DNA from 4 places in the Phreatobacter stygius genome. Region 4 is predicted to be linked to each of the others. Evidence: predicted binding sites of a transcription regulator. Region 4 holds the regulator's gene; each other region holds the start of a gene.

Evidence for each region. Region 4 encodes LexA, which represses DNA repair genes until DNA is damaged. Its sites were predicted from a motif close to TGTTCNNNNTGTGTTCNG; they were not measured.
Region 1: a site for LexA is predicted at 1,643-1,660, ahead of recA (recombinase RecA). Genes of this name have one in related genera too.
Region 2: a site for LexA is predicted at 3,311-3,328, ahead of E8M01_RS02835 (PA0069 family radical SAM protein). Genes of this name have one in related genera too.
Region 3: a site for LexA is predicted at 2,830-2,847, ahead of E8M01_RS12085 (helicase-related protein). Genes of this name have one in related genera too.

What each region holds. Positions count from the first base shown of each region.
Region 1 covers NZ_CP039690.1:146,248-153,479, reverse strand. The annotation lists gene E8M01_RS00750 (DMT family transporter) at 1-668, opposite strand, end outside; gene E8M01_RS00745 (hypothetical protein) at 965-1,585, shown strand; gene recA (recombinase RecA) at 1,742-2,821, shown strand; gene alaS (alanine--tRNA ligase) at 3,063-5,720, shown strand; gene E8M01_RS00730 (cyclic nucleotide-gated ion channel) at 5,879-7,060, shown strand.
Region 2 covers NZ_CP039690.1:598,831-606,062, forward strand. The annotation lists gene metH (methionine synthase) at 1-1,210, opposite strand, end outside; gene metF (methylenetetrahydrofolate reductase [NAD(P)H]) at 1,263-2,177, opposite strand; gene E8M01_RS02830 (ArsR/SmtB family transcription factor) at 2,177-3,220, opposite strand; gene E8M01_RS02835 (PA0069 family radical SAM protein) at 3,364-4,596, shown strand; gene E8M01_RS02840 (ribonuclease HII) at 4,864-5,481, shown strand; gene E8M01_RS02845 (dihydrofolate reductase family protein) at 5,478-6,056, shown strand; gene E8M01_RS02850 (uracil-DNA glycosylase) at 6,034-6,867, opposite strand; gene E8M01_RS02855 (transglutaminase-like cysteine peptidase) at 6,970-7,232, opposite strand, start outside.
Region 3 covers NZ_CP039690.1:2,630,919-2,638,150, reverse strand. The annotation lists gene E8M01_RS12095 (response regulator) at 1-569, shown strand, start outside; gene E8M01_RS12090 (hybrid sensor histidine kinase/response regulator) at 572-2,554, shown strand; gene E8M01_RS12085 (helicase-related protein) at 2,956-6,405, shown strand; gene E8M01_RS12080 (RNA-binding S4 domain-containing protein) at 6,421-6,804, shown strand; gene metX (homoserine O-acetyltransferase MetX) at 6,937-7,232, shown strand, end outside.
Region 4 covers NZ_CP039690.1:6,741,931-6,749,162, reverse strand. The annotation lists gene gltX (glutamate--tRNA ligase) at 1-406, opposite strand, end outside; gene E8M01_RS31850 (ComEC/Rec2 family competence protein) at 561-2,828, shown strand; gene lexA (transcriptional repressor LexA) at 2,829-3,515, opposite strand; gene E8M01_RS31840 (MBG domain-containing protein) at 3,978-7,232, shown strand, end outside.

The sequences.
Region 1 (7,232 bases), 760 kb from region 4:
GCCTCCCACCCGATCGTGCGCCAGAACCAGATCATGGTGCCGGAGAGGAGGATGACGCCGACGAGCGCCACCTGCATCGCGGTGTCGACGCTGGAGGCGACAGCCCGCAACCGGCGCACCAGCAGCTGATAGACGGCATAGGCCGTGGCGGCGCCGAGCGACGCCGCGATGCCGAGCGAAGCCGCGCTCGCATCCGGCCTGACGATCAAAAGCATTCCGGCAAAGCCCAGGGCGGCGCCGAGCCCGCGGCCGAGGGAAATCCGCTCGCGCAGGACGAGGCCGCCAAGCGCGGTCAGCAGAAGCGGCGCGGTGAAGCCGAGGGCGGAGGCGGCGGTCACCGGCATCATGCTGTAGGCCAGCACAGCCAGCACGTTCGAGCCGACGAGTGCCGCGGCGGCGGCCCGCTGTTCCCAGGCGCGCTGCGGCCGCCACAGACGGGCCCAGGTCACGCCACTGTCCGGCCAGGGCATGGCGGCGAGGCTGACGGCCAGGACCAGGGCGCAGCGCAGGAACGTCACCTGCAGGGCGGTGAGCCCATGGGTGTTGACCAGGGCCTTCGACAGCGAATAGCCGAAGACATAGAGCAGCCCGGAGAGCAGCACGAAGCCGATGGCGAGCACCGCGGAAGCATCCGGCGGCCGTTCGGTCTTCGCTGTCTCAACCGTCACTCGATCGCTCCACGCGCCCGACGGTACAATGCGCCGCCCGGTGATCCCGGGTACGGGCCGATAGCTGCGACGCCAAGGGAAATCCGCGCGATGACCGGCCAGGCATGGCAGCCGCGCGGCGCGGGCAGTCAAAAAATCACATTGATCTTGTGCGTGAACGCGCGGGACTATGACGGTTTCTGGCGGATCGAGACATTTGCCCGCGGGATGCGGCGGCTCGGGCATTGCAGGCATGGTCCGGCCCGGTGCGCGTCGCTGGCGCTCCGAGACGCGCGGACAGGGGCCGATGTGACGTGATGCCGGCGTTCGGTCAGATGGCGATCGGGTCCCGGCAACTGGAGCGGGGACGCGAGATCTCTTTCGTCGCGAATGGGGCGATGTCTATGAAGCCTTGGATCATCCTCGCCCCGATGGCCGCCTGGCTTGCTTGCCAGGTCGCGACGGAACCCGCACATGCGCAGCCATCGGCGCCTGCCGACAACCGCCCGAAGATCAATACCCTGCGGGAGATCGGCCCGGCGCTGCGCGCCTGCTTCAGCACGCCGCAGGTGACGCGGTCCTACACGGTCACGATCAGAATGAGCTTCAACCGCCGGGGAAGCCTGATCGGCAGGCCTGCCGTGACCTATTCGGCGTTCGAGGCCGGCGGCGACCGGGAACAGGTTGCCGCTGCCATTACCGAGGCTCTCCGCAGATGCACGCCACTGCCTTTCACGGATTCACTGGGAAACGCCGTCGCTGGCCGGATCTTCACATTCGTGTTCAGCCAGGCCGCGCGAACGCGGGCGGCGCGCTTTCGCGCCCCTCCACTCGAGGGCTCTCTTGCGTCAGTCATACCCGCACCGACAGGGTATTCCCGGCACTGCCGCGCGACCGCCGCGAAGCTTCCATCGGGCCTTGCCGTCCGTCAGGCTTGAAGTCGTTCTCGGCCGAACCGGCGTGGTCGAGCTTCCGCCCGATCGCCAATTTTCCGGGAGAACAAAAAAAGAACTTGTTGTTAAGAACAAACCGTGTACGGTCGATTCATCGACGGAATCCCGCCATACCCCTTGCCGCACGAAGGAGCTCAAGCCATGAGTCAGGCCGCACTGCGACTCGTTGAAGGTTCTTCCATGGATAAAACCAAAGCGCTCGACGCCGCCCTGTCCCAGATCGAGCGGGCCTTCGGCAAGGGTTCGATCATGCGGCTCGGCAAGAGCGACAAGTCGATCGAGATCGATACGATTTCGACGGGGTCGCTGGGGCTCGACATCGCGCTCGGCATCGGCGGCCTGCCGCGCGGCCGGGTCATCGAGATCTACGGGCCGGAATCGTCGGGCAAGACGACGCTGGCGCTGCACACCATTGCCGAGGGCCAGAAGCGCGGCGGCACCTGCGCCTTCATCGACGCGGAACATGCGCTCGACCCGGTCTATGCCCGCAAGCTCGGGGTCAATCTCGACGAATTGCTGATCTCCCAGCCGGATACCGGCGAACAGGCGCTGGAGATCTGCGACACGCTGGTGCGCTCGGGTGCGATCGACATCGTGGTGATCGATTCGGTGGCGGCGCTCACCCCGCGCGCCGAGCTCGAAGGCGAGATGGGCGACAACCAGCCGGGCATGCAGGCCCGCCTGATGAGCCAGGCGCTGCGCAAGCTGACCGCCTCGATCTCGAAATCCAACACCATGGTCATCTTCATCAACCAGATCCGCATGAAGATCGGCGTGATGTACGGCTCGCCGGAAGTCACCACCGGCGGCAATGCCCTGAAGTTCTACGCCTCCATGCGCCTCGACATCCGCCGCATCGGCGCGATCAAGGAGCGCGAGGAGGTGGTCGGCAACCAGACCCGCGTCAAGGTGGTGAAGAACAAGCTGGCGCCGCCGTTCAAGCAGGTCGAGTTCGACATCATGTATGGCGAAGGCGTGTCGAAGATGGGCGAGCTGATCGACCTCGGCGTCAAGGCCGGCGTGGTCGAAAAGTCAGGCGCCTGGTTCTCTTATGACAGCCAGCGGCTCGGCCAGGGCCGCGAGAACGCCAAGTCCTTCCTGAAGCAGAACCCCGACATGGCGGGCAAGATCGAAGCGGCGATCCGGCAGAATTCCGGGCTGATCGCCGAGAAGATCTTGGGCGAGGTCGAGCCGGATGCCGACGGCGAAGAGCCGGTGTGACGGCGCGCCGCCATTCGTCTGATCGAGATCAAGGCCGGGTTCATCCCGGCCTTTTTTCATGGCCGCCACGGCCGCTTTGACGACGCATCGGCCGGTCGCGGCGGCGGTTCGGGAGGCCTGCCATGGCGCCGGCAGCGAGCCATGATGAAATCCGGGTTCCCACTGGGCGCGAAAATGCTCTAGAAACACCGGCCAATGCGACATCGGACGGCGCTTCCCGTCCCAACACTCAGTTCGGGCCATGACCGGCGTCAACCAGATCCGCAAGACCTTTCTCGATTTCTTTGCCAAGAACGGCCATGCGGTCGTCGACAGTTCGCCGCTCGTGCCGCGCAACGATCCGACGCTGATGTTCGCCAATTCCGGCATGGTGCAGTTCAAGAACGTCTTCACCGGCGTCGAGAAGCGGCCCTATTCGCGCGCCACCTCGGCGCAGAAATGCGTGCGCGCCGGCGGCAAGCACAATGATCTCGACAATGTCGGCTATACCGCCCGCCATCACACTTTTTTCGAGATGCTCGGCAATTTCTCCTTCGGCGACTATTTCAAGGACCACGCGATCGAACTCGCCTGGAACCTGATCACCAAGGAATTCGAACTGCCGGTCGAGCGCCTGCTGGTCACCGTCTTTTCCGAGGACGACGACGCCTTCCAGCTGTGGAAGAAGATCGCCGGCCTGCCGGATTCGAAGATCATCCGGATCCCGACCTCGGACAATTTCTGGCGCATGGGCGATACCGGCCCGTGCGGCCCGTGTTCGGAAATCTTCTACGACCATGGCGACACGATCTGGGGCGGCCCGCCGGGCTCGGCCGACCAGGACGGCGACCGCTTCATCGAGATCTGGAACCTGGTGTTCATGCAATACGAGGATCAGCCGGGCGGCGAGCGCATCGTGCTGCCCAGGCCCTCGATCGACACCGGCATGGGGCTGGAGCGCATGTCGGCAGTGCTCCAGGGCACCCATGACAATTACGAGATCGACCTGATGCGGGCGCTGATCGGGGCCAGCGCCGTTGCCACCGGCGTCGAGCCGGATGGCGAGCACAAGGTCTCGCACCGGGTCATCGCCGATCACCTCAGGACCTCGTCCTTCCTGGTCGCCGAGGGCGTGCTGCCGTCCAACGAGGGCCGCGGTTATGTCGCGCGCCGGATCATGCGCCGCGCCATGCGCCATGCCTCGCTGCTCGGCGCCAAGGAGCCCTTGCTGCACAAGCTGGTGCCGGTGCTGGTGCGCGAGATGGGCCAGGCCTATCCGGAGCTGGTGCGCGCCGAGAGCCTGATCGCCGAGACGCTCGAGCTCGAGGAGACCCGCTTCCGCAAGACGCTGGAGCGCGGCCTGACCATTCTCGACGACGAATCCAAGGCGCTGGGCGAGGGCGCGGTGTTCTCCGGCGATACCGCCTTCACGCTCTACGACACCTATGGCTTCCCGCTCGACCTGACGCAGGACGCGCTGCGGCCGCGCGGCATCGTGGTCGACACGACGGCCTTCGACGCCGCCATGAAACTGCAGAAGGACAAGGCGCGCGCGGCCTGGGCCGGTTCCGGCGAAACCGCCACCGACACGGTCTGGTTCGGCATCAAGGACAAGACCGGTGCCACCGAGTTCCTCGGTTACGACACCGAGACGGCCGAGGGCCAGGTTCTCGCCGTGCTCAAGGACGGCGCCGAAGTGGCTGAGCTGAAGTCCGGCGAGGCCGGCCTGGTCATTCTCAACCAGACGCCGTTCTACGGCGAATCCGGCGGCCAGCAGGGCGACCGCGGGCTGATGACGGCCGAGGGCCTGCGCGTGCGCGTCACCGACACGCAGAAGAAGCTCGGCGACCTGTTCATCCACGCCGTGATGGTGGAGGAGGGCAGGCTGAAGCCGGGCCAGGCGCTGCAGCTCGAGGTCGACCATGCCCGCCGCGGCGCGATCCGCGCCAATCACTCGGCGACCCATCTCCTGCACGAGGCGCTGCGTCAGGTGCTCGGCGACCATGTCGCGCAGAAGGGCTCGCTGGTGGCGCCCGACCGCCTGCGGTTCGATTTCTCCCATCCGAAGCCGATCAGCGACGAGGAGCTTGCCCGGGTCGAAGACATCGCCAACCGCGTGCTGCTGGAAAACGCGCCGGTGGTTACCCGGCTGATGGGTGTCGACGACGCCATCGCCTCCGGCGCCCGCGCGCTGTTCGGCGAGAAATATGGCGACGAGGTCCGGGTGGTCTCGATGGGGCTGACGCCCGAGGGCTCGAACGCGTCGGGCTGGTCGGTCGAGCTGTGCGGCGGCACCCATGTGGCGCGCACCGGCGACATCGGCCTGATCTCGGTGGTTGGCGAAAGCGCGGTCGCGGCCGGCGTGCGCCGTCTCGAGGCGATGACCGGCGATGTCGCCCGGCACCATCTCGGCCAGCAGGCCAGGAAGCTCGACATGGTGGCCGGCCTGATGAAGGCGCCGGTCGCCGATATCGAGGCGAGGCTCGAAAGCCTGATCGAGGACCGCAAGCGGCTCGAGCGCGAATTGTCGGACGCCAAGAAGAAGCTCGCCATGGGCGGCGGGGGCTCGGATGGCGGATCCAACATCAAGGACGTCGCGGGGGTGAAATTTTTCCGTTTGTCGGTATCCGTCGATGCGAAGGATCTGAAAGGTCTGGTCGACGAGGCCAAGGCGAAGGTCGGCTCCGGAGTCGTCGCGATCGCCAACAGCACGGCCGACGGCAAGGGCGGGATCGTGGTTGGCGTGACGCCGGATCTCACGTCGCGCTTCAATGCCGTCGATCTGGTCAAGCTCGGTTCCGAGGCTCTCGGCGGCAAGGGCGGCGGCGGCCGGCCGGACATGGCCCAGGCCGGTGGCCCGGACGGGTCCAAGACCGAAGAAGCTCTTGCCGCGATCGAGGCCGCGCTCGCCGCGGCCTGACGCCCTGGACCCGTTGCCCTGGACCCGTTGCCCTGACTTGGCCGCCCTGACTTGGCCGCCCTGACTTGGGCGTCTTGACTTGGCCGTCTTGACCCTTGGGCATGCCTGCGGGCACCCTTCCGGCCGGCGTTGAGCGCCTTGACCGGAGGGACGGGCGGATGGATGGCATTTCGCTTCGGCGGAAGGTCTATGAGGCGCTGGACCGGGGCATGGTCGGCAACGGCGTCACCGACGCCGTGCACGGGGTGCTTATTGGCCTGATCCTGGTCAATGTCCTGGCGGCGGTGCTCGAATCGGTGCCGGCGCTGGCAGCGGCCCATGCCACGCTGTTCAAGGCGATCGAAATCGTCTCGGTCGCGGTCTTCACCGTCGAATATGCCGCGCGGCTGTGGAGCGCTGTGGAGCACGCGCCGCTCGCCGGCCAGTCGGGGCTCAGGGCGCGGCTCGGCATTGCCGCGTCGCCCGCCATGATCATCGATCTCGTGGCGATCCTGCCGTTCTATCTGAGCCTCGCCGTCGACATCGACCTGCGTTTCCTGCTGCTGTTGCGGCTGCTGCGCTTCCTCAAGCTCGCCCGCTATTCGCCGGGCTTCACCAGCCTGATCGACGCGGTGTGGAACGAGCGGCGGGCGCTCGGCGCGTCGCTGCTGATCTTCCTCAGCGCACTCTTGTTCGCCGCCTCCGCCATGCGGCTGGCCGAGCACGAGGCCCAGCCGGACAAGTTCGGCACCATTCCGGATGCCATGTGGTGGGCGGTGATCACGCTGACCACCGTCGGTTACGGCGACGTCTATCCCATCACGACGGCCGGCAAGATGGTCGCCGGCGTCACCGCCATGCTCGGCATCGCCATGCTGGCGCTGCCCTGCGGCATCATTGCCACCGCCTTTGCGCGCGAAATCCAGCGGCGCGATTTCGTGGTGACCTGGAGCATGGTCGCCGGTGTGCCGCTGTTTTCAGGGCTGGACGCAACCGCGGTCGCCGACATCATGCGCGCGCTCAGGAGCGAGACCTTCGAGCCGGGCGAAGTCATCTGCCGGCGCGGCGAGCCGGCCCATTCCATGTTCGTGGTGGCCGAGGGCGAGGTGCTGGTCGAGGCCGACGCCGGACGCACGGTGATCGGGCCCGGCCAGTGTTTCGGCGAGGCGGCGGCGTTCGAACGCGCCACCCGCGGCGCCACCTTGCGGGCGCGCAACTGGGTCAAGGTGCTGTCGCTCGATACCGCCGACCTGCATCACCTGATGCAGGAAAATCCGGCCATCGGCGTGGTCATCCGGGCGGTCATCGAGGAATGGCGCGCGCCGGCCGGGGTTGGCTCTACGTCATCCCCGGCCGACTGAGCGAAGCGAAGGAGGGGAAGGGGATCCAGGAGCCGCAGGGCTGAACAGCGAAGCCGCGAAATCTCCGGGACGGAAGCGCCAGCCGACAGGTTTGTGCGCCGAAAGCACGGCCTGTCGACTCCTGGATCCCCTCCCCCCGCTTCGCTCGGCCGGGGATGACGTAAAGGACGCG
Region 2 (7,232 bases), 1.2 Mb from region 4:
CGCCGCTCTGCACCTGGTCGAGGGCGACCGCCAGTGCCGCGTTGTAGTCGCCCGCGGTGATCAGCTTGCGGAACCGGGCCGAGCCGGTGACGTTGGTGCGCTCGCCGATATTGACGAAGGGGATTTCCGGGGTCAGCACGAAGGGCTCGAGGCCGGAGAGCCGGAGCCGCGGCTCGATGACCGGCACGGCGCGGGTCTTGACGCCCTGCACCGCCTTGGCGATCGCCGCGATATGGTCGGGTGTCGAGCCGCAGCAGCCGCCGACGATATTGACGAAACCCGAGGTGGCGAACTCACCGACCAGATCGGCCATCGCCTCCGGGCTCTCGTCATAGAGGCCGAATTCATTGGGCAGGCCGGCATTGGGATAGGCGCAAACCAGCGTATCCGCGACCTTCGACAGGGCATGGATATGGGCGCGCATCTCCTTGGCGCCGAGCGCGCAGTTCAGCCCGATCGAGAACGGCCTGGCATGGCGCAGCGAATACCAGAAGGCATCCGTGGTCTGGCCCGACAGCGTGCGCCCGGAGAGATCGGTAATGGTGCCGGAGATCATCACCGGCAGCTTGATGCCCTTCTCCTCGAACACCTCGTCGACCGCCACCAGCGCCGCCTTGGCGTTCAGCGTGTCGAAGATGGTCTCGATCAGGATGGCGTCGGCGCCGCCGTCGATCAGGCCGCGGGTCTGCTCGGCATAGGCGTCGCGCAGGCCGTCGAAGGTGACCGCCCGGAAACCCGGATTGTTGACGTCGGGCGAGATCGAGGCGGTGCGGTTGGTCGGCCCGAGCGCGCCGGCGACGAAACGGCGCCGGCCGTCGCGGCTCTCGGCGGTCCTGGCCGCCGCCTTGGCCAGCCTGGCGCCCTCGTAGTTCAGCTCATAGGCCAGGTGCTCCATGCCGTAATCGGCCTGGGCGATCGAGGTCGACGAGAAGGTATTGGTCTCGACGATGTCGGAACCGGCCTCGAAATATTCCAGGTGGATGGCTTCCACCACATCCGGCTTGGTCAGGATCAGAAGGTCGTTATTGCCCTTCAGGTCGTGGTTCCAATGGGCGAAACGTTCGCCGCGGAAATCCGCCTCGTCGAACTTGTAGCGCTGGATCATCGTGCCCATGGCGCCGTCGAGCACCAGGATGCGTTCGGCGGCCGCCTTGGTCAGGGCGGCCAGCACGTCGGGTCCGTTGGCATGGCGCGGCGGAAACTGGGTCATATCGGGCACTCGAAGGCTGGAAGCACTGGAAGCACGGAGGACGACGGGAAGCTCAGGCGGCGGCGCGCGCCGCCTCGTCCTCGGGCCGCAGCCCCAGGAGGTGGCAGACCGCATAGACCAGATCGGCGCGATTCATCGTGTAGAAATGGAATTCGGTGACGCCGCGGTCGACCAGGTCGAGCACCTGCTCGGCGGCCACCGCCGCGGCGATCAGCTTGCGCGTCGCGACATCGTTCTCCAGCCCCTCGAAGCGGCGGGCGAGCCAGTCCGGCACGCTGGCGCCGGTGCGTGCGGCAAAACCGGCGGTCTGCTTGAAGTTCTGCACCGGCACGATGCCCGGCACGATCGGGATGGCGATGCCGGCGGCGCGCGCCCGGTCGAGATAACGCAGATAGACCTCGTTATCGAAGAAGAACTGGGTGATCGCCCGGGTCGCGCCGGCGTCGACCTTGCGCTTCAGCATCTCGATATCGGTGTCGATCGAGGCGCTTTCCGGGTGCTTCTCGGGATAGGCCGAGACCGAGATCTCGAAATCGCCAATGGCGCGGATGCCGGCGACCAGTTCGGGCGAGCCCTCATAGCCGCCGGGATGGGACGCGTAAGCCGTGCCGAGGCCGCCGGCCGGGTCGCCGCGCAAGGCCACGATATGGCGCACGCCCGCGTCCCAATAGTCGCGGATCACCTCGTCCACCTGATCCTTGGTGGCGGCGACGCAGGTCAGGTGCGCCGCCGGCTTCAGCGCGGTCTCCTTGATGATGCGCTGAACCGTCGAATGGGTGCGCTCGCGGGTCGAGCCGCCGGCGCCATAGGTCACCGACACGAAGGACGGAGCGAGCGGCGCGAGCCGCTCGATCGATTCCCACAAGGTCGCCTCCATCTCGTCGTTCTTCGGCGGGAAGAACTCGAAGGAGACCTTGAGCCTGGAGCGCGAGACGTAACGGCTGGGCCTGTAGGAGGAGGTGGACATCAAACAACCTCGACGGCTGGTACGCCCGGCAAGGCCGGGGCATCGGTCACAAGACGCGGGTCGCGGGCGACCCAGATGGAAACGGTCAACTGGTCGTCGCCGGCACGATCCGGCGCGAGGTTGCGGAACGCTGTCGGTTCGAGGCCGGCGGCGCCCATCCAGCCCTCGATCACGTCGCGGGCGAAACCGAGACGGCGATGCGCCTGGGCCTCGCGCAGGAATTCGACCTCATGCGGCGCGAAATCGACGATCACCAGCCGGCCGCCCGGGCGGAGCACGCGGGCCGCCTCGCGCACGGCGCGCGCACCGTCGTCGAGGAAATGCAGCACCTGGTGGATGATGACGGCGTCATAGCCATCACGCGGCAGCGCCAGGGCATAGATGTCGCCGGCCCGGACCGAACAATGGCGGATGCCGGCGCGGTCGAGGGCCGCGCGCGCCAGCGTCAGCATTTCCGGATTGGCGTCGATGCCGAGGCCCCGGTCGATCTCGGGCGCGAACAGTTCCAGCATGCGCCCGGTGCCGGTGCCGAGGTCGAGGAGCGCCCTGACCGGCCGGCCGGCGAGCGCTTCCTTCACCGCGCGCTCGACGCGCTCCTCGGCGACATGCAGGGCCCGCAGCTTGTCCCATTCGGCGGCGTGGCGGCGGAAGAAGGCCTGGGCCTCGTCGGAGCGCTTGGCCCGCACCTCGGCCAGCCGCTCGCGATCGCTGGCCAGGATCGCGTCGGCCGGATCGACCAGCGCCACCAGGGCCTGGACGGCGCGCGCGCCGGCGCCCTCGCCGCTCGCCCGGAAAAATGCCCAGGAACCTTCCTTGACCCGCTCGACCAGACCGGCCTCGAGCAGCAATTTCAGGTGGCGCGAGATGCGCGGCTGGGATTGGCCGAGAATATCCACCATATCGGTGACCGTCAGCTCGGCCTCCGCCGCCAGCGCCAGGAGGCGCAGGCGCGTCGGCTCGCCGACCGCCCGGAGCACGGCCACGGCGTCGTCGAACGGGTGGGCTTTGATAAGGGTGCTCGGCAGCTTGATCACAGTTGTCACTCACATATAAAGATATCTTTATGCCCTTATCGCCGGACTGACAAGAGCCTTCTGTGGACCGGCCGGCCGTGGCAGGACAATGTTCCTATTTGATCCCTTTTTGTTCTTGTTTTGGCCGCCGACGAATGCTACCTCTCGCGGTCATGGGACGCATATCTGGACGCACCTCGGCGAGCAGCGCGGCACGGATCGACGCCAGCATCGCGGACAAGCTGAATGCCGGCGGCATGGAGGCGGCCGCGGCGAACCTGTTCGGCCTGCGCACGGCGCGCGCGCTCGACCTCGCCTCCGGACCGGCCATCGGCGAGGACCGCCGGCGCGGCCGCGGCACCCTGACCAACGCCACCGGGCGTTACGAAAAACAGGCGCGCGAGGCCTATGACGACGGCTGGGGCACGCTCGACGAACTGCCCGAACTCGCCACCACCGTGCAGGAGGAGAAGGCGCGCCGGATCATCACCCGCAACGACAGCCCGGACCTCTCCTTCGACCGCTCGATCAATCCTTATCGCGGCTGCGAGCACGGCTGCACCTATTGTTTCGCCCGGCCGACCCACGCCTATATGGGCCTGTCGCCGGGCCTCGACTTCGAGACCCGGCTGTTCGTCAAGCCGAATGCGCCGGAGCTTCTGGAAAAGGAACTGGCCGATCCCGCCTACCAGCCGCGCACCATCGCGATGGGCACCAATACCGATCCTTACCAGCCGATCGAGAAGCGCTGGATGCTGACCCGGCGCATCCTGGAGGTGCTGGAGCGCACCAATCATCCGGTCGGCATCGTCACCAAGAGCCATCTGGTGACCCGCGACATCGACATCCTCGCCCGCATGGCCGCCAAGGGGCTGGCCAAGGTGGCGCTGTCGGTGACCACGCTCGACCGCAAGCTCGCCCGCTCGATGGAACCGCGCGCCGCGACCCCGGCGAAACGGCTGGAGGCGATCCGGCTCTTGTCGGAGGCCGGCATCCCGACCGCCGTGCTGGTGGCGCCGATCATCCCGGCGGTCAACGACGCCGAGATCGAGCGCATCCTGGACGCCTGTTACCACATGGGCGCGCGCGAGGCCGGTTATGTGCTGCTGCGCCTGCCGCTGGAGATCCGCGACCTGTTCCGCGAATGGTTGGTGGCCAACCGGCCGGATGCCGCCCGCCATGTGCTCTCGCTGATCCGCGACGTCAGAGACGGCAAGGACTATGACCCGACCTTCCATGTCCGGCAGAAGGGCGTCGGCCCGTTTGCCTGGATGATCGGCCGGCGCTTCGAAGTGGCAGCCCAGCGGCTCGGTTTCGGCAAGCGGCGCATGCGGCTCGCAACCGAATTGTTCACACCTCCCGAGCGAAAAGGACCCGCCGCCGCCAAGCAGCTCAGCCTGTTCTGACACGCCGGACGGCAGCCGCCGGCAGCCCGCCCGACACTGCGCGAGGCATCGCCAGCCGCAAACCTTGAATCGACCTGTGAAGCCGTTGAATCACATTCTCGCGGACAGAACAGCCCGAATCATTTTCTGAATTGCCCGGCTCAACGGCTTGATCGGACGCGGTTTCGGCCGCAAAGCTGAATCATCAAGGCAAGCGGCGGAACCGGCCGTTCCCGGCCGCCGGCCAGTTCATCCAGCATTTCAACCCGCCCCAATTTCGAGCTCCGCATGGCCATCCAGATTCCGTCCTTTTCGATCGAGAGACGTGCCATCGCGCAAGGCTTCGTGCCGGTGGCGGGCGTCGACGAAGCCGGCCGCGGGCCGCTCGCCGGCCCGGTCGTGGCGGCCGCCGTCATTCTCGATCCGGATGCTATTCCGGAGGGCCTCGCCGATTCCAAGCAGCTCGACGAGGCCGCCCGCGAAGCGCTCTACGCGGCCGTCATGGCGACCGCCCGGGCGGTCGCCATCGCCTCGGCCTCGCCCGCCCGGATCGACCGCACCGACATCCGCAAGGCGACCCTGCACGCCATGACTGAGGCGGTCTTGAGGCTTGGCGTCGCCGCCCGTCACGTGCTGGTCGACGGCCGCGACCTGCCGGCCCTGCCGCTCGGCACATCGGGCGAAGCGATCGTCGACGGTGACGCCCTGGTGGTCTCGATCGCCGCCGCCTCGATCATCGCCAAGGTTCACCGGGACCGGCTGATGCGCCATGTTGGCGCAACCCATCCCGACTATCGCTTCGAACAGCACAAGGGCTACGGCACGCGGATCCACCGCGAAGCCATCGCCCTGCACGGCCCGACGGCCCATCACCGCATGACCTTTGGGATCCTGAAGTTACGATGACCAGGCTGGCCGCCCCGCCCGTTCCGCAGATCGTCGGTTCGATGGCGGTCAGCCTCGACGGCTTCATCGCCGCCGGTGACGGCGAGGTCGACTGGCTTCAGCCGCTCCAGGCCGTCGACCCCGGCCATGCCCGTTTCGTCGCCGGCGTCGGCACCCTGGTCATGGGCCGCGCGACCTATGACCGGTGCCTGGCCCGTCCCGGCGGCCTGCCCTACCCGCGCCACGAGGTGATCGTCGTCAGCGCCGCGCCGCCGGCCGACCCGCCCGCCCGCGTGACGCCGTGGAACCGCGACGTACCGGCCCTGGTCCGGCACTTGCGGCAGGCCGCGGCGTCCCGGCCGGCCTGGGTCGTCGGCGGCCCCCGGCTGCAGAACGCCTTCATCGCGGCCGGCGCGATCGACCAGCTCGACCTGTTCGTCATTCCCATGCTGGCCGGCAACGGCATTTCGCTCGGCCAGGGGCTGGCCGCCAGGACCCAGCTCGACCTGGTCAGCTCCAAGGTGCTCGGCGCCGGCATCGTCCGGCTGCGCTACCGGCCGGCCGAAGCCGGTCCTACAGCCCCAGCACCGCCTTGATGGTCAAAAGGTCGCGCCAGGCCTGCCGCTTGGCGATCGGGCTGCGCAGCAGATAGGCCGGGTGCAGCGTGGCGATCACCTGGATCTGGCGATCGCCCAGGCTGAACGGCTGCAACCGGCCGCGCGCCTTCATGATGCCCTTCAGCCCCATCAGCGTCTCGGTCGCCGGGCCGCCGACACAAACCAGCAGGTCGGGCGCCTTCAATTCGATCTGGCGGCGGATGAACGGCTCGCAAATGGCGATTTCCTGTGGCGTCGGCGTCCGGTTGCCCGGCGGCCGCCAGGGAATGACATTGGCAATATAGGCGTTGGTCCTGCGGTCGAGCCCGATGGCCGCCAGCATCCGGTCCAGCAACTGGCCGGAGCGGCCGACAAACGGCTTGCCGGCCAGATCCTCTTCGCGCCCCGGTGCTTCGCCGACAAACATCACCCGCGCGTCGCGGGCACCGTCCTCGAACACCGTGCGCGACGCCGTCGTCTTCAGCGCGCAGCCGTCGAATGATTCGAGAATCTGCTTGAGCGTATCGAGGTCGGCGGCCGAGCGCGCCGCTTCGCGCGCGGCGTAGACGGCGGCTTCCGGCGCCGGCGGCGATCCGACCGCGCTGACCGGCACCGGCCGGGGTGCCGTCCTGCCCGGTTCCTCGCGTGGCGCGCCACGCGGCGCCGCGGCGGCGGCCTGGCGCGCGGCAAGCTCGGCTTCGCCCTCGGCGAAACGGTCGATCGCCGTCTCGCTCAGCGCGAGGTCGACACCGGCATCGCGGTAGAAGACGAGCAGCGCCTCGATGGCGTCCGGGGTGAGTTGCTGAACCATGGCGCCATCATAAGCGAAAGGCCGGGACGCTGCGACTCGTCCCGGCCCCCGTCCTCAACCCCCTGCGACCGGGGGAGAAACTCATTGATCCAACGCTTCAGCTCAGCGGCGCGGCATGGCGACCTGCACCGGGCTCGAGCCGCCGCCGTTCAGCGACACCCACTGGTTGGCATCGGTCTGCGCCTGGCGCTTGATGAAGCGGTAGCCGGTCTCGTGCCAGAGCTTCACCTCGTTGGTGAAGTTGTCGAGCACATAGTCGCCGCGGTCGGTCACCACGGTGAGGATGGCGTGGCCGTCGCCGTTGAGATCGCGCACCACCGTGATCAGCAGCGCCTCGCGCGGCACGCCGAGCGCGATCAGCCGGC
Region 3 (7,232 bases), 3.2 Mb from region 4:
ACATTGCCATGCCTGGCGAAGACGGGTTGTCGCTGGCCCGTTTCATCCGCAAATCCGGCAGTACCGGCATCATCATGGCGACCGCGGCCGGCCGGCCGATCGACCGGATCGTCGGGCTGGAGATCGGCGCCGACGATTACCTGGTCAAGCCCTACGAGCTGCGTGAACTGCTGGCGCGGATCAAAAGCGTGCTGAGACGCGTCAAGGCGGCGCCGGGCGGCGCGGCGGCGACGCCCGCGGCGGTTGCGCCGGAAGGCCGCCACCTGAAATTCGGCGCCCTGACGCTCGATCTCGACGCGCGCCGGCTGGTCGATACGGATGGCGCCGCGATCGACCTGACCGCCATGGAGTTCGACCTGCTACAGGCGCTCGCCACCCGGCCCAACCGGGTGCTGTCGCGCGGCCAGCTGCAGGAATTCGCCCATGGCCGGAGCGCCGAGGAAAGCGATCGTTCGATCGATATCCGGGTGACCCGGCTGCGCAAGAAGATCGAGCCGGATCCGGAACATCCGCGGTTCATCAAGACCGTGCGCGGCGAGGGTTATGTCTTCGTGCCCGGCGGGGCGTGACCATGGTGGAGCCCGCCGATATCAGCCGGACCGGGGACCAGCGACGCGAGATCGGCCGGCTGTTCGATGACGCGGTGATCGCGCCGCATGGCCGGCTCGACCCGTCCGCGCTTGCCCGGCTGTTCGACGCCATGCCGGCGCGGGTGACCGCGATCGATGCCGACAGGCGTTACGTCTATGCCAACAAGGCCGCGCTCGATCTGTTCAATTTCAAGATCGAGGAGATTGCCGGCCAGACCATGCACGACCTGCTGGGCGAGGCTTTCGCCATGCAGGCCGAGCCGCTTTTCGCCGATCTCACGCAAGGACGGGCCCGGAGCTGGAGCGACTGGATCGTCTATGGCGACGGCCAGCGCCGTTATGTCGAACAGACCTATTCGCCCTGCATGGGCGCGGATGGCCAACCGATCGGCTATCTCGCCTTCCTCAGGGACATCACCGACCTGAAGCTGCGCGAAGAAGGGCTGGAAGCCCGCGTCGCTGCCCTCGACGCGCAGGAAACGATCAGCAGCGCCATCATCGCGACCTCGATCGATCCGATCGTGGTGGTCGACGAGGCCGGCCTGGTGCTCGATTTCAATCCGGCGGCGGTCGCCGTCTTCGGCTATGCGCGGGCAACCGCGATCGGCCGGCCCTTTTCGGACCTGATCGTGCCGTCGGCACCAGCTGGAAGCGGCACGACGGGCATGGCGCGCTATACCGAGATCTGGTCGGGCGCGGGCGCCGATCAGCGGGCGCAGGTCGAGGCCGTCACGGCCAAGGGCCGGGTCTTTCCGGTCGAAATGACCGTTTCGGAGATCCGCCTGGCCGAGCGGCGGGTGTTCACCGCCCATATTCGCGACCTCACCCTGACGCGCCAGTCCGAAATGCAGTTCGCCATGCAGCGCGAACGCCTGCACCAGGCCGAAAAACTCTCCGCCATGGGCTCGCTGCTCGCCGGCGTCGCCCATGAATTGAACAATCCGCTGGCGATCCTGGTGGCGCAGTCGACGCTGCTGGTCGAAACCTCGCCGAGCCCGGAGTCGAAGCGCCGGGCCGAGCGGATCCATGCCGCGGCCGAGCGGGCCGGTCGTATCGTCAAGAGCTTCCTGGCAATGGCGCGCCAGCGTCCCGAGAAGCGCGAGCCGGCGAAACTCAATCAACTGACCGAGGCAACGGTCGAAATGCTCGGCTACGGCCTCCGGTCGCACGGCATCGAAGCCATCCCGGCCTTCGACGGCAATCTGCCCGATATCCTCGCCGATCACGATTTCCTCAGTCAGGTGATCGCCAATCTGATCATCAATGCCCAACAGGCGCTGGCCGACCAGGCGGGTCCGCGCCGGATCTTTCTGGCGACCCGCCAGGACGGGGGCCAGGTGCTGCTCGAGGTCGCCGACAACGGCCCGGGTGTACCGCCGGACCTGGCGCAACGGATCTTCGAGCCCTATTTCACCACCAAGCCGGCGGGTGTCGGAACCGGCATCGGCCTGTCGATCTGCAAGACGGTGGTCGAGGCCCACGGCGGCACGATCTCGCTCGGCATGCGCGACGGCGGCGGTGCGCGGTTCACCATTGCGCTGCCGACCGCGGGCGCCGAGGCCTGGGCGGAGGCTCACGCCACGCCGGAGGCGATCGGTGGCTTCTCCATCCTGGTGATCGATGACGAGACCGATGTCCGCGACAGCCTCGCGGAAATGCTCGAGCTGCTCGGGCACAGGGTGCTGCCGGCGAAAACCGCCGCGGAGGCGCTGGACGGCCTGGCGGCGTCGGCCGCCAATCTGGCCTTTGTCGATCTCCGGATGCCCGGCATGGACGGGCTCAGTTTCCGCGATGCCCTGGTTGCGCGCTATCCGGAGCTCGCCCGGCGTGTCGTGATCATGACCGGAGATGCCGTGGAAGGGCCGGGAACCATCCAGCGCCATGCCGGGACCGGCGAGATCCCGATGCTCGAAAAGCCGTTCAGCATTGCCGATGTCCGGCGGGTGCTCGCGACCATGGAATGACGACGGCCGGCGCCTTCGGCAGGCTTTGACGAGTTGAGGGATCACCAGCTTCGGCCGGTCCCTTGCGCAGAGTCTTGCCGGCACCCCGATCGACGCGGGTCCCAGGTCCGCCAAGTGTCGCCAAGCATTCACTCGACGTCATGACTCGCGATCTCCGTATTTCGAATCACTTTTTGACATGATTGATTCATCTGGTAGGCATCAGCACTCCAGCACACCATATCTCGCCGTGAACGAAACATGACTCATCACGAGTCACCGATTCGGACCTGATTCGTTCCAGACTCGTTCTTCTCTCGATCCTGTCCGCAGGCGGTACCGAAATGTCACTCATTTCGCTCGCCCGCGTGCTACAACCAAGCGCCGCCGGGGTCACTCGTGCGGCGTCTTTCGAGCACTGCATGACGTTATCTTTGCCGCCATTGCCCCCTGCCCTGCGCGGGCGCGGGGTCACCGCCGTCCTGGGGCCCACCAACACGGGCAAGACCACGCTCGCCATTGAGCGCATGATCGCCCATCCGTCGGGTCTGATCGGGCTGCCGCTGCGCCTGCTCGCCCGCGAAGTCTATGGCAAGCTCGTGGCGCGCGTCGGCGAGAGCCAGGTCGCGCTCATCACCGGCGAAGAGAAGATCAAGCCGCAAGGCGCGCGCTTCTGGGTCTCGACCGTCGAAGCCATGCCGCTCGACCTCGACGTGTCGTTCCTGGCCATTGACGAGATCCAGATCGCTTCCGATCTCGACCGCGGCCATGTCTTTACCGACCGGTTGCTGAACCGCCGCGGTCGCGACGAGACCATGCTGCTGGGCGCCGCGACCATGCGCGGGCTGATCGAGAAGCTGATCCCGGGCGCCAACATCGTGACCCGGCCGCGCTTCTCCAACCTCACCTTCGCCGGCGAGAAGAAGATCACACGCCTGCCGCGGCGTTCGGCCATCGTCGCCTTCTCGGCCGACGAGGTCTATGCCATCGCCGAACTGATCCGCCGCCAGCGCGGCGGCGCGGCGGTGGTGCTCGGCGCGCTGTCGCCGCGCACCCGCAACGCCCAGGTCGAAATGTACCAGTCGGGCGATGTCGATTACCTCATCGCCACCGACGCCATTGGCATGGGCCTCAACCTGGATGTCGAGCATGTCGCCTTCGCGGCCGACCGCAAATTCGACGGCTACCAGTTCCGCCGGCTGAACCCGGTCGAATTCGCCCAGGTCGCCGGACGCGCCGGGCGATCCAGCCGTGACGGCACGTTCGGGACCACGGGGCGCTGCCCGCCGTTCGAGCCCGAGCTGGTCCAGGCGCTCGAGGCCCATTCCTTCGACGGCGTCAAAGTGCTGCAATGGCGCAACACCGAGCTCAATTTCTCATCGGTCGAGACCTTGCGCGCGAGCCTCGACGTGGTGCCGACGGAGCCGGGATTGACCCGTTCTCCGATCGCCGAGGACCAGCGCGTGCTCGAGTTGGCGCTGCGTGACGACGACGTGCGCGACCGCGCCAAAGGCAGGGCGGCGGTGTCGAAATTGTGGGACGCCTGCCTGATGCCGGACTATCGCAAGATATCGCTGGCGAGCCATGCGGACCTCGTAACCACCATTTTTGGCTTCCTCACGGGCCGATCCGGGCGGATTCCGTCGGATTGGATCGCCGCCCAGGTCGCCTTCGCTGATCGGATCGATGGCGACATCGATACCTTGTCGAATCGCATCGCCCATATCCGCACCTGGACCTTTGCCGCCAACCGCCCGGACTGGGTCGACGACCCCGTTCACTGGGAAGCGGAGACGCGACGGGTGGAAGACAAATTGTCGGATGCACTGCACGAACGCTTGACGCAGCGCTTCGTCGACCGCAGGACGAGCGTGCTCATGCGGCGCCTAAGGGAAAACACAATGCTTGAGGCCGAGATTACCAGGACCGGAGACGTCACTGTCGAAGGTCAACATGTCGGGCGGCTGGACGGTTTCCGCTTCACGCCGGATCCGTCGGCCGGCGACGGCGAGGCCGGCAAGGCATTGCGGGCCGCTGCGTCCAAGGCCTTGGGCGGCGAGATCGACGCGCGTGCCGAGAAGCTCAACGGCTCAGGCGACGAGGCCTTCATCCTGTCGAACGACGGCACCATTCGCTGGCACGGCGAAGCCGTCGCCAAGCTGGTCGGCGGCGACAAGGTCCTGTCGCCGCGCGTCCGCATCCTGGCCGACGAACATCTGACGGGAACGCCGCGCGACCAGGTGCAGGCGCGGCTCGATCTGTGGGTCCACGCGCAGATCGAGAAATTGCTCGGCCCGGTCACCGCGCTCGAGCGCTCCGAAGAATTGCAGGGCCTTGCCCGCGGCGTCGCCTTCCAGCTCGCCGAGGCGCTCGGGGTCATCGAGCGGGCCAAGATCTCGGAAGACGTCAAGCAGCTCGACCAGGAGGCGCGCGCCGCGTTGCGCAAGCTCGGCGTCCGTTTCGGCGCCTATCACATCTATCTGCCGGCAACCTTGAAGCCGGCGCCGCGCGGGCTGGCGCTGCAGCTCTATATGCTGAAGGCGGACAAGCTGGAGGCCAAGGGCCTGACCGAATTGCCGGCGCTGGCCGCGTCCGGCCGGACCTCGATCGCGGTCGATCCGGAGATCGACAAGGATCTCTACCGTTTCGTCGGCTTCCGCGCGCTTGGGCCGCGCGCCGTGCGTGTCGATATCCTGGAGCGCCTGGCCGATCTGATCCGTCCGGCGCTGGCTTGGCGGCCCGGCACGGCGACGCCGGAGCCGGCGGGGCATTTCCCGGGCGGCGGCTTCACTGCGACTGTCGGCATGACCTCGCTGGTCGGTTGCTCGGGGGAAGATTTCGCCTCGATCCTGAAGGGTCTCGGCTACCGGTCGGACAAGCGTCCGGCGCCGACGCCGAAGCTCGAGGTGGTTCCGGCTGCCGCCACGCCGGCGGATACGCCGGTCGCCACGCCGGTCGAAGCTCCGGCCGAGGCCGATCCCGTCGCCACCGAGACTTTCGCATCGGTCGAGACCGCAGGGTCCGAAGCGGCGGATGCGCCGGCCGTCGAGGGTGTGGCCGAGACAGATCCGGTCGCCGCCGAGCCGATCGCGCCGACTGAGCCGGAAGCGGTTGCCGTGCCGGAGCAGGCGGAGCCGCCCGCGGAAGAACCAGCCGTCGAAACCGTGACCGAAATGGCCGCCGAGGCGGTGTCGGGTGCGGCGGAAACCGTCGAGACGGCAACTACCGAGCCGGACGTGGTCACCGAAACCACGACGATCGAGACGGAAGGCTCTGAGGCGACGACCGCGGCGGCTGCCACCGAGACGGCCATGGTCGAACCGGCAGCGGTGGATGCCAAGCCGGCGGAACCGGCCATGGTCGAGGTCTGGCGTCCGGGCGGCCGCATCGACGGCGAGCGGCCGGCACGCCGGGATTTTCGCCGGGGTGGCGAACGCGGCGGCGACAAGCCGGGCGAGCAAGGCCAGCGTCGCGACTTCCGGCCGCGCCAGGGCCAGCAGCGCAACGGCCAGCCACGGGATGGGCAGGCACGGGATGGCCAGGCACCTGGCGGCCAGCCGCGTGATGGTCAGCCCGCCCCGGAGAAGCGTGACGGTGGCCAGAGCCGCCGGCCGTTCCCGCAGCGCGACGGGGCGACCGAGGGTGAGCAGCGCGCCGGCGGCCGTCCGCCGCGGCGCGATTTCTCGAAGTTCAAGGACTTCCGCGGCAAAGGTGGCGATGGTGAGCGTCGTGACCGGCCGCAGCGCGACGACCGGCCGGACCTTCGCGCCTTGCGCGCCGAGCAGGCGCCGCGCAAGGAGCGTGAACCCGATCCGAATTCGCCTTTCGCCAAGCTCCTGGCGTTGAAAGAGGCGATGCAGAAGAAGACCTGATCGAAGGCTCCGCGTTTGAGCGACACGGACAAGCTGCGCATCGACAAATGGTTGTGGTTCGCCCGCGTCGTGAAGACGCGGGCTGCGGCTTCCGCGCTCTGCGAAGACGGTTCGGTGCGGCTGAACGGCGTGCGGGTCGACCAGGCCCACAAGGCGGTCCGGATCGGCGACGTCCTGACCATTGGGCTTCACAGCCAGGTCAAAGTCTTGAAGGTTGTTGCGCTGGCCGAGCGCCGGGGTCCTTACAGCGAGGCGCAGCATATCTACGAAGACCAGTCGCCCGCGCCGCCGCCCAGGGCCGAGTTGCCGTCACCGGTGGCCGAGCGTGACAGCGGTTCCGGCCGGCCGACCAAGGCCGAACGCCGGGCCATGGATCGGCTGAAAGACGGGGATGATTGATCGCGAGATCACTCTGGCCTTCGATGCGGCCTGCCGCTAATGTTCGGAATAACGAACGAAACGACTGACTTTCAAAACGCTCGCTGAAACCATTTCATGGCTCGTGCCGCGCCGCGCCCTCCCGAAGACGACATGGCTCGCCGCCAGGCGGATGAGCCGGCGGGCCTGCGCGCCCGGTTCGGGCCCGACGAGCCCCTGGTGCTCGATGCCGGCGTTGCGCTCAGCCCGTTCCAGATCGCCTACCAGACCTATGGCAGGCTGAATGCCGAAAAATCCAACGCCGTGCTGGTCTGCCACGCCCTGACCGGCGATCAGCACGTGGCGAGCGACAACCCGGTCACCGGCAAGCCCGGCTGGTGGGAGATCATGATCGGTCCCGGCAAGCCGATCGACACCGACCGCTATTTCGTCATTTGCTCGAACGTGCT
Region 4 (7,232 bases):
CGGCCGGCGCTTCGGACGGATCACGGTCGCGCCAGCGGCCGTCATAACGCGGCGGCCGGCCTTCCTTCATGGCGAGCTCGCGCATGGCGTCGAGCTCCTCCGGCGTCGCGTAGCAATGATAGGCCCTGCCGGCGGCCAGGAGTTCACGGGCCACCGCCGCGTGCCGCTCGGCGCGCGAGAACTGGTAGATCGTCTGGTCGTCCCAGGCGAGGCCGAGCCAGGACAGCCCGTCCAGGATCGCGCCAATGGCCTCCTGGGTCGACCGCTGGCGGTCGGTATCCTCGATCCGCAGCAGCATCTTGCCGCCGGTCTTCTTGGCATAAAGCCAATTGAACAGCGCGGTACGGGCGCCGCCAATGTGCAGGAAGCCGGTCGGGGAGGGGGCGAAGCGGGAGACGACCGTCATGATTCATCCGAGGACGACAGAGTGCGCGGGCTCGCGATAGTCTTGATATCGCGAGGGGCGTGGCTGTAGCACGCCCGGCACGGTTTGGGGAACCGCGATTGCCTGCCCTTTGTGGCGGCGCGAAGGCGGCGAACAACCAGCCGAGGGGGCTGACGTGAGGGCGCGCGCGCAAGCAATCGCCGCGGCGATCGGGCAGGGCGTGAGACCGGCGGCTGCCGGCGGTCTCGGCGCGCTGTTCGACGGCCTGAAAGAACGGGTCGTCGGATGGCTGGCGCTGGAGCAGGAACGCGGCCGGGCCTTCCTGTTCCTGCCGGTCGGCTACGGCGCCGGAATCCTGCTCTATTTCTCGGCCGCCGACGAGCCGAGCCTGTGGGGGCCCTTCGTGGCGACGGCCCTCTTGGCGCTGCTTGCCTATCGCTTCAGGGACCGGCGCCTGGCCTTCCTGGTCGCCACGGCGCTTGCCTCGGTCGCCGCCGGCTTTGCCGCCGCGACCGCTCGCACCGCGATCGCGGCCCATCCGGTGCTGGGCGCCGAGACCGGCTCGGTGACCATTTCGGGATGGGTCGAAGTCTTCGAACGGCGCGAGAACGGTGACCGGCTGACCCTGCGCATCGTCCGCGCCGAGCCGGCGCTCGCCCAGCCGCTGCAGCGGGTGCGGGTCACCAGCCGGGTGGCGACCGGTGTTCAGACCGGCGCGGCGGTCAGCCTGATGGTCCGGCTTCGGCCGCCGGCGGATCCGCCCGGGCCCGGCCTTTATGATTTCGGCCGCGACGCGTTCTTCAACGGCATCGGCGCCAGCGGCTTCGTCATTGGCCAGGTCAGGCGGATCGAGCTCGGCGAGGCGCCGCTCGGCGTGCGACTGAGGACCCATCTCGACCGGGTTCGTTCGGCCATCAGCGAGCGTATCCGCGCGGCCATTCCGGGCCATGCCGGGGCGGTGGCCGATGCCCTGGTCACCGGCAAGCGCGACGGCATTCCCGAGGGGCTCAACGAGGCGATGCGGGCGGCCGGCACCTATCACATCCTGTCGATCTCCGGCTTTCACATGGCTCTGGTCGCGGCCCTGGTGTTCGTCGCGGTGCGCGGCTCGCTGGCGCTCATTCCGTCATTGGCGCTGAACCGGCCGGTCAAGGCCTGGGCGGCGTTCGCAGCCCTTGTCGTCTCGACCTGCTATCTCGTCATTTCCGGCGCCGAGGTGGCCACCCAGCGGTCCTGGATCATGATCGCGGTGGTGCTGATCGGCGTCATGCTGGGGCGCGGCGCGCTGACGCTCAGGACCTTGGCGCTGGCCGCGCTGCTGGTGCTCACGCTGGCGCCGGAAAGCCTGCTCGGGCCGAGCTTCCAGATGTCGTTCGCCGCGACGCTGGCGCTGGTCTCCGGTTACGCCATGCTGCGGCCCTGGGCCGAGCACCATGCCGGCGACAGGCGAGGTTTCGGGCGCGCCCTGCTGGCGATCAGCAACGGCGTCGCCGGCCTCGCCATGAGCTCGTTCGTCGCCTCGCTCGCGACCACGCCCTATGCGGCCTATCACTTCAACCAGATCCAGCTCTATGGCGTGCCGGGAAACCTGCTCGGTGCGCCGATCGTCGAATTCCTCACCATGCCGCTGGAGATCATCGCGCTGCTGCTCTGGCCGCTCGGGCTCGACCGGCCGGTCTGGGCGCTGGCCGGGATGAGCATCGACCTGTTCATCAGGGTGGCCGAATGGGTCGCGTCCTGGCCCGGCGGCAAGGTCGCGGTTCCAACCTTCGGACCGCTCGCCCTGGGACTTCTGTCGATCGGGCTGATCTGCCTTGCCATGCTGTCGACGCCGCTCAGGCTCATTGGCGTGCCCGTGGCGGTCCTCGGGCTCACCGTGGCGCCGCTGCGCGAGCGGCCGCTGATGGCGATCGATGCCGAGGGGCTGACCGTCGCGGCACGTGGCACCGACGGGCGCTTGCGGGCCCTGTCGCCGCGCGCCAACCGTTTCGCGCTGCAACGCTGGCTGGCGGCCGATGCCGACCAGCGGCTGGCCTCCGACCAGTCGCTGATCGCCGGCGTGATCTGCGACGCGATCGGTTGCGCGATGGCGCTGCAAGGCGGCGGCCGGGTCGCTTATGCGCGGGATCCGGAGGCGCTCGCCGATGATTGCCGCGAGGCGCGCCTCGTCGTCACGCGTTTTCCCCCACCGGCCGACTGCAAGGCGACGGTTTTGAACCTGCGCGGCCTTGCCTGGACCGGCGCGATCACGCTGTTTGCCGCCGAGGGGGGCTATCGGATCGAGGTCGGGCGCGATCCGGCAAGCCAGCGGCCGTGGTTTCGCCCGCGTCCGGCGGGCGCGCCGGTGCCGCTGCTCAGGCGGCCGGGGCCAGCAGCGGACCCCGCCACACCGCAGCCGGCTGCGGAAGGTCCCGCGCCGGACGAATTCGAGCCGGACCGCTGATCAATAACGCCGGATCAGCCCGACAAGCTTGCCTTGGATGCGCACCCGGTCCGGTCCGAGAACCCGGGTCTCATAGGCCGGATTGGCGGCTTCGAGCGCGATCGACGTGCCGCGCTTGCGCAGCCGCTTCAAGGTCGCTTCCTCGTCGTCGATCAGGGCGACCACGATATCGCCGGTCTCGGCGGAATCGGTCTTGCGGACCAGCGCCAGGTCGCCCTCCAGGATGCCTGCCTCGATCATCGAGTCGCCACGCACCTCGAGGGCATAATGTTCGCCGCGGGTCAGCATTTCCGGCGGCACGGAGATCGTGCTGGTGCGGTTCTCGATCGCCTCGCGCGGTACGCCCGCGGCGATCCGGCCCATGATCGGCACCGACACCGGCATGACCGCGTCGTCGTCGGCCGGACGTCCCCGGCCAAGCGAGCCTTCGATGACGCTCGGCGCAAAGCGAGCCCGCCCGGGACCTGCCGACTGCTCGGGCTGCTTGATGACCTCGAGCGCGCGCGCCCGGTTCGGCAGGCGGCGGATGAAGCCACGCTCCTCGAGCGCGGTGATCAGGCGATGGATGCCGGACTTGGACTTCAGGTCCAGCGCCTCTTTCATCTCGTCGAACGAGGGTGGCACGCCGCTTTCCTTCAGCCGTTCTTGAATGAAGCGGAGAAGTTCGTGTTGCTTGCGTGTCAGCATCGGGTGTTTGCCCCTGATTTTGACCGGCCCGACTCGCTCGAACAGATCATGAACAGTCCCTATCTGTTCTTTATGTGTTCCGCAAGCGTTGATATTTCGTGAAGTATTGGGCCTGCGCGATTGATATGTGCTGGCGGCCCGGAGCGGCCCCGATCGCCGGCGACCAGTATCGCCTGGCGGACTTTGGCATCCGACCTCTTGCCCTGGGATACCGGTTCCGCTCGACCGCCGGCCGGACGGTCCGCGCCGGTTCGCGCAACTCAATGAAGTCGCGAGAGATTTTCCCTGGCCCGTGCGCTGGTTGAGAAGACAACCGCCGGACGGCGGTGTCATGTCCTCGGTCAATCCGGGCGCAAGGCCCGCAAGACAGAGGCGAGGCGGTCGGCGATGAGCCAGCGGCTTGATGGGACCGGGCGCGACCTCGCGCCGCCGGCAGGTTTTTCTATTGCCCGGACAGAGCCGATGGAACTGGTCTCGGACAGCCGCAAATGGCTGCGCCATTCGGTTTCCGTTGCAGCCCTCTGCGCTGCCATGATGCCGCTGGCCGGCGGTTCGGGGCATGGCCAGACCTTGCCGACCGGCGGCAGGGTTGCCACGGGATCGGCAACGATCGGTCCGGCGGGCGCCGGCGCCCTGACCATCAACCAGACGTCGCAGCGCGCGGTCATCAACTGGAACGCGTTCTCGGTCGGCCAGGGCGGAACGGTGTCGTTCCAGCAGCCGAACAGCTCGTCGGCGACATTGAACCGGGTCACCGGCGCGACCTCGTCGACGATTGCCGGTCAGGTCCGGGCGAACGGGCAGGTCTATCTGGTCAATCCCAACGGCATCCAGATCACGCGGACCGGCTCGGTCGACACGGCGGGCTTCACGGCCTCGACGCTCGATACCACCAATGACGACTTCATGGCGGGCCGCCAGCGCTATGCCGGCAATGGCCGTTCCGCCGAGGTCACCAACCAGGGCCGGATTCGCGTTCGAGGCGGCGGCGACGCCGTGCTGATCGGCGGGCGCGTGACCAATGAGGGTTCGATCAGCGCCCATGGCGGACGGGTTGGCCTCGGTTCCGGCGAACGGGTGTCGGTCGATGTCGAGGGCGACGGCTTCCTGACGGTCTCGGTGCCGACAAACGACCCGGACCGTGCCCGGGCCCTGATCCGGCAGGTCGGCCGGATCAATGCCAGCGGCGGCCGGGTCGAGGTGCGCGCGGCGACCAGCGCGGATGTCGCCCGTGCGGCGATCCAGCTCGGCGGCTCGATCGAGGCCAGCGGCGTGGCGCAAACCGGTTCCGGCGTGAGATTTGGCGGCCCTGCCGCCGCCCCGGCGCCGGACCGGCCGAGCCAGGCGGCGCGCCGCGCATCGACCGGCGCCGACCGGCGATCGGTCGAACGGCCGGCGGCCACCCGGCCGGCGAGCGCACGTCCGGCCGGCAGCGTCGTGGTCGATGGCGGCGCCGGCGGACGGGTGTCGGTCACCGGCCGTGTCAACGTGGCGAGCCCAAACCAGTCCGGCGGGGCGATCACCGTCACCGGCCGGGCGATCGATCTTTCCGGCGCGCGGCTCGATGCCTCCGGCGCGACCGGCGGCGGCCGGGTTCGAATCGGCGGCGATTACCAGGGCAGCGGCCCGCTTCAGCGGGCCGAGACCGTCTCGGTGGATGCGGCCACGGTGATCCGCGCCGATGCCACGGCACGCGGCGACGGCGGCCGGGTGATCATCTGGTCGGACCAGCAGACGCGTTTTGCCGGCACGATTTCCGCGCAGGGCGGCGGGCAGGGCGGTGATGGCGGCTTTGCCGAGGTGTCCGGCAAGGCGACGCTGTCGTTCACCGGCAGCGCCGACCTGCGCGCGGCGGACGGTCGCTTCGGCACGCTGCTGCTCGACCCCTATAACGTCACGATCTCCAACGATCCGGATTCGAACCAGTCCGGCTTCACCGCCACCGGCGACAACAGCGTCATCAATGCCGGGACGCTGCAGAACCAGCTGGCCTTATCCAATGTCACCATCTCGACGGGCTCGGGCGGGTCGCAGGCCGGTGACATCACGGTTGCCGCCCCGCTCGTCTGGTCGTCGGGATCGGTCTTGACGCTGAGCGCCTATCACTCGATCGCGGTCAACGCGAACCTGTTCATCACCGGCGCGGGCGGCCTTGCCTTCAACACCAACCAGGGCGGCTCGGGCGGCACGCTGTCCTTCGCCTTCGGCGCCGGGACGAACTATATCGGTACGCCGCATACCGGCCAGACGCTGTCGATCAACGGGCAGAGCTACACGCTCATCTATGACGTCAGCGAGCTGCAGGCGATCAATTCCAACCTGAGCGGCCGCTACGCGCTGGCCCGGCCGATCGACGGCGGACCGACGGCGAGCTGGAATGGCGGCCTCGGCATGGTCGCCCTCGGCATGGACAGCAATTCGAACATCCAGAACGGCGGCAACGGCTTCACCGGCACGTTCGAAGGGCTCGGCAATGTCATCTACAACCTGAATGTCCGGCAGATCCCGACCAATTATGTCGGCATGTTCGGTTATGTCGGCACGACAGGTGTCATCAGCAATGTCGGCCTGCGCAATGTCACCATCAGCGGGCAGGAAAACACGGGCGCCATCGCCGGCCTCAACCGCGGCACGATCACGCGGGCCTGGGCCGATGGCAAGGTCGACGGAACGTTCAACACCGGCGGCCTCGTCGGCTACAATGCCGGCACGATCAGCCAGTCGTTCTCCAATGCGGGCGTCACTGCGCGGGACCGCAACAATATCGGCGGCCTCGTCGGCCGGAACGAGGGTGCGCTCAGCCAGGTCTATGCGACGGGCGCGGTGATCGGCGGCGAGGTCATCGGCGGCCTCGTCGGTTTCAACGCCGCCACAGCCACGATCAACCAGGCCTTTGCCACAGGTGCCGTCGGCTCCACCCCCAGCGCGACCGCGCTCGGCGGCCTGATCGGCTCCAATGCCAGCCCGACGGTCACCAACGCCTTCTTCGTCACCGAGACGACCGGCCGCGGCGCGGCGGTCGGGATAGGGACCGCCATCGCCGCGCCGGGGCTCTCGCTTGCGCAATTCCTGACCGGCGGGCCGCGAACCGGTTTTGCCGGCGGGGCCGGCGGCATCATGCCCTATCTGGCAAACTTCTATCCCAACGGCGCCGAGATGATCTCCGGCACCGCCTACAAGGATCTCGGCCTCACCCCGCTGGTTTCCGGCATCCCGCAACCCATCTATGCGAACAACCACGGTTATGTCGCGACCGTCATCGAGGGCATCGAATATGGCCGGGTGACGACGGGTGCCAACGGCTATTATGCGACGCTGCTGCCGGTCGGGACGCTGGCATCGGGCGCACGTGTCCTCACCTTCACCAATCTCGACCTCAGCGCCAACACATCGGGCGCGAAAAACGCGGCGACGCTCGCCGTCGCGACCGGGGCCGGCCTGATGACCGGTCTCAACATCTATGGCTCGATCCTGACCGCGCAGACCTCGGCGACGCTGTTGTCGCAGGTCGGCACGATCGATGCGAGCGGGGCCGCCGGGACGAGCCCGACGGCGCTTGCCGCGCTCGCCGGCACGACCGGCCGCGGCTATCTCGCCACTGGCGCGAGCTTCACCATCGACGTGGCGCAGACCCTGAACGGGCAGCAATTGTTCGTGAAGACCCAGAACGGCGCGCCGCTCACCGTCGCGGCGACCATCGACCTCAGGAACAATAGC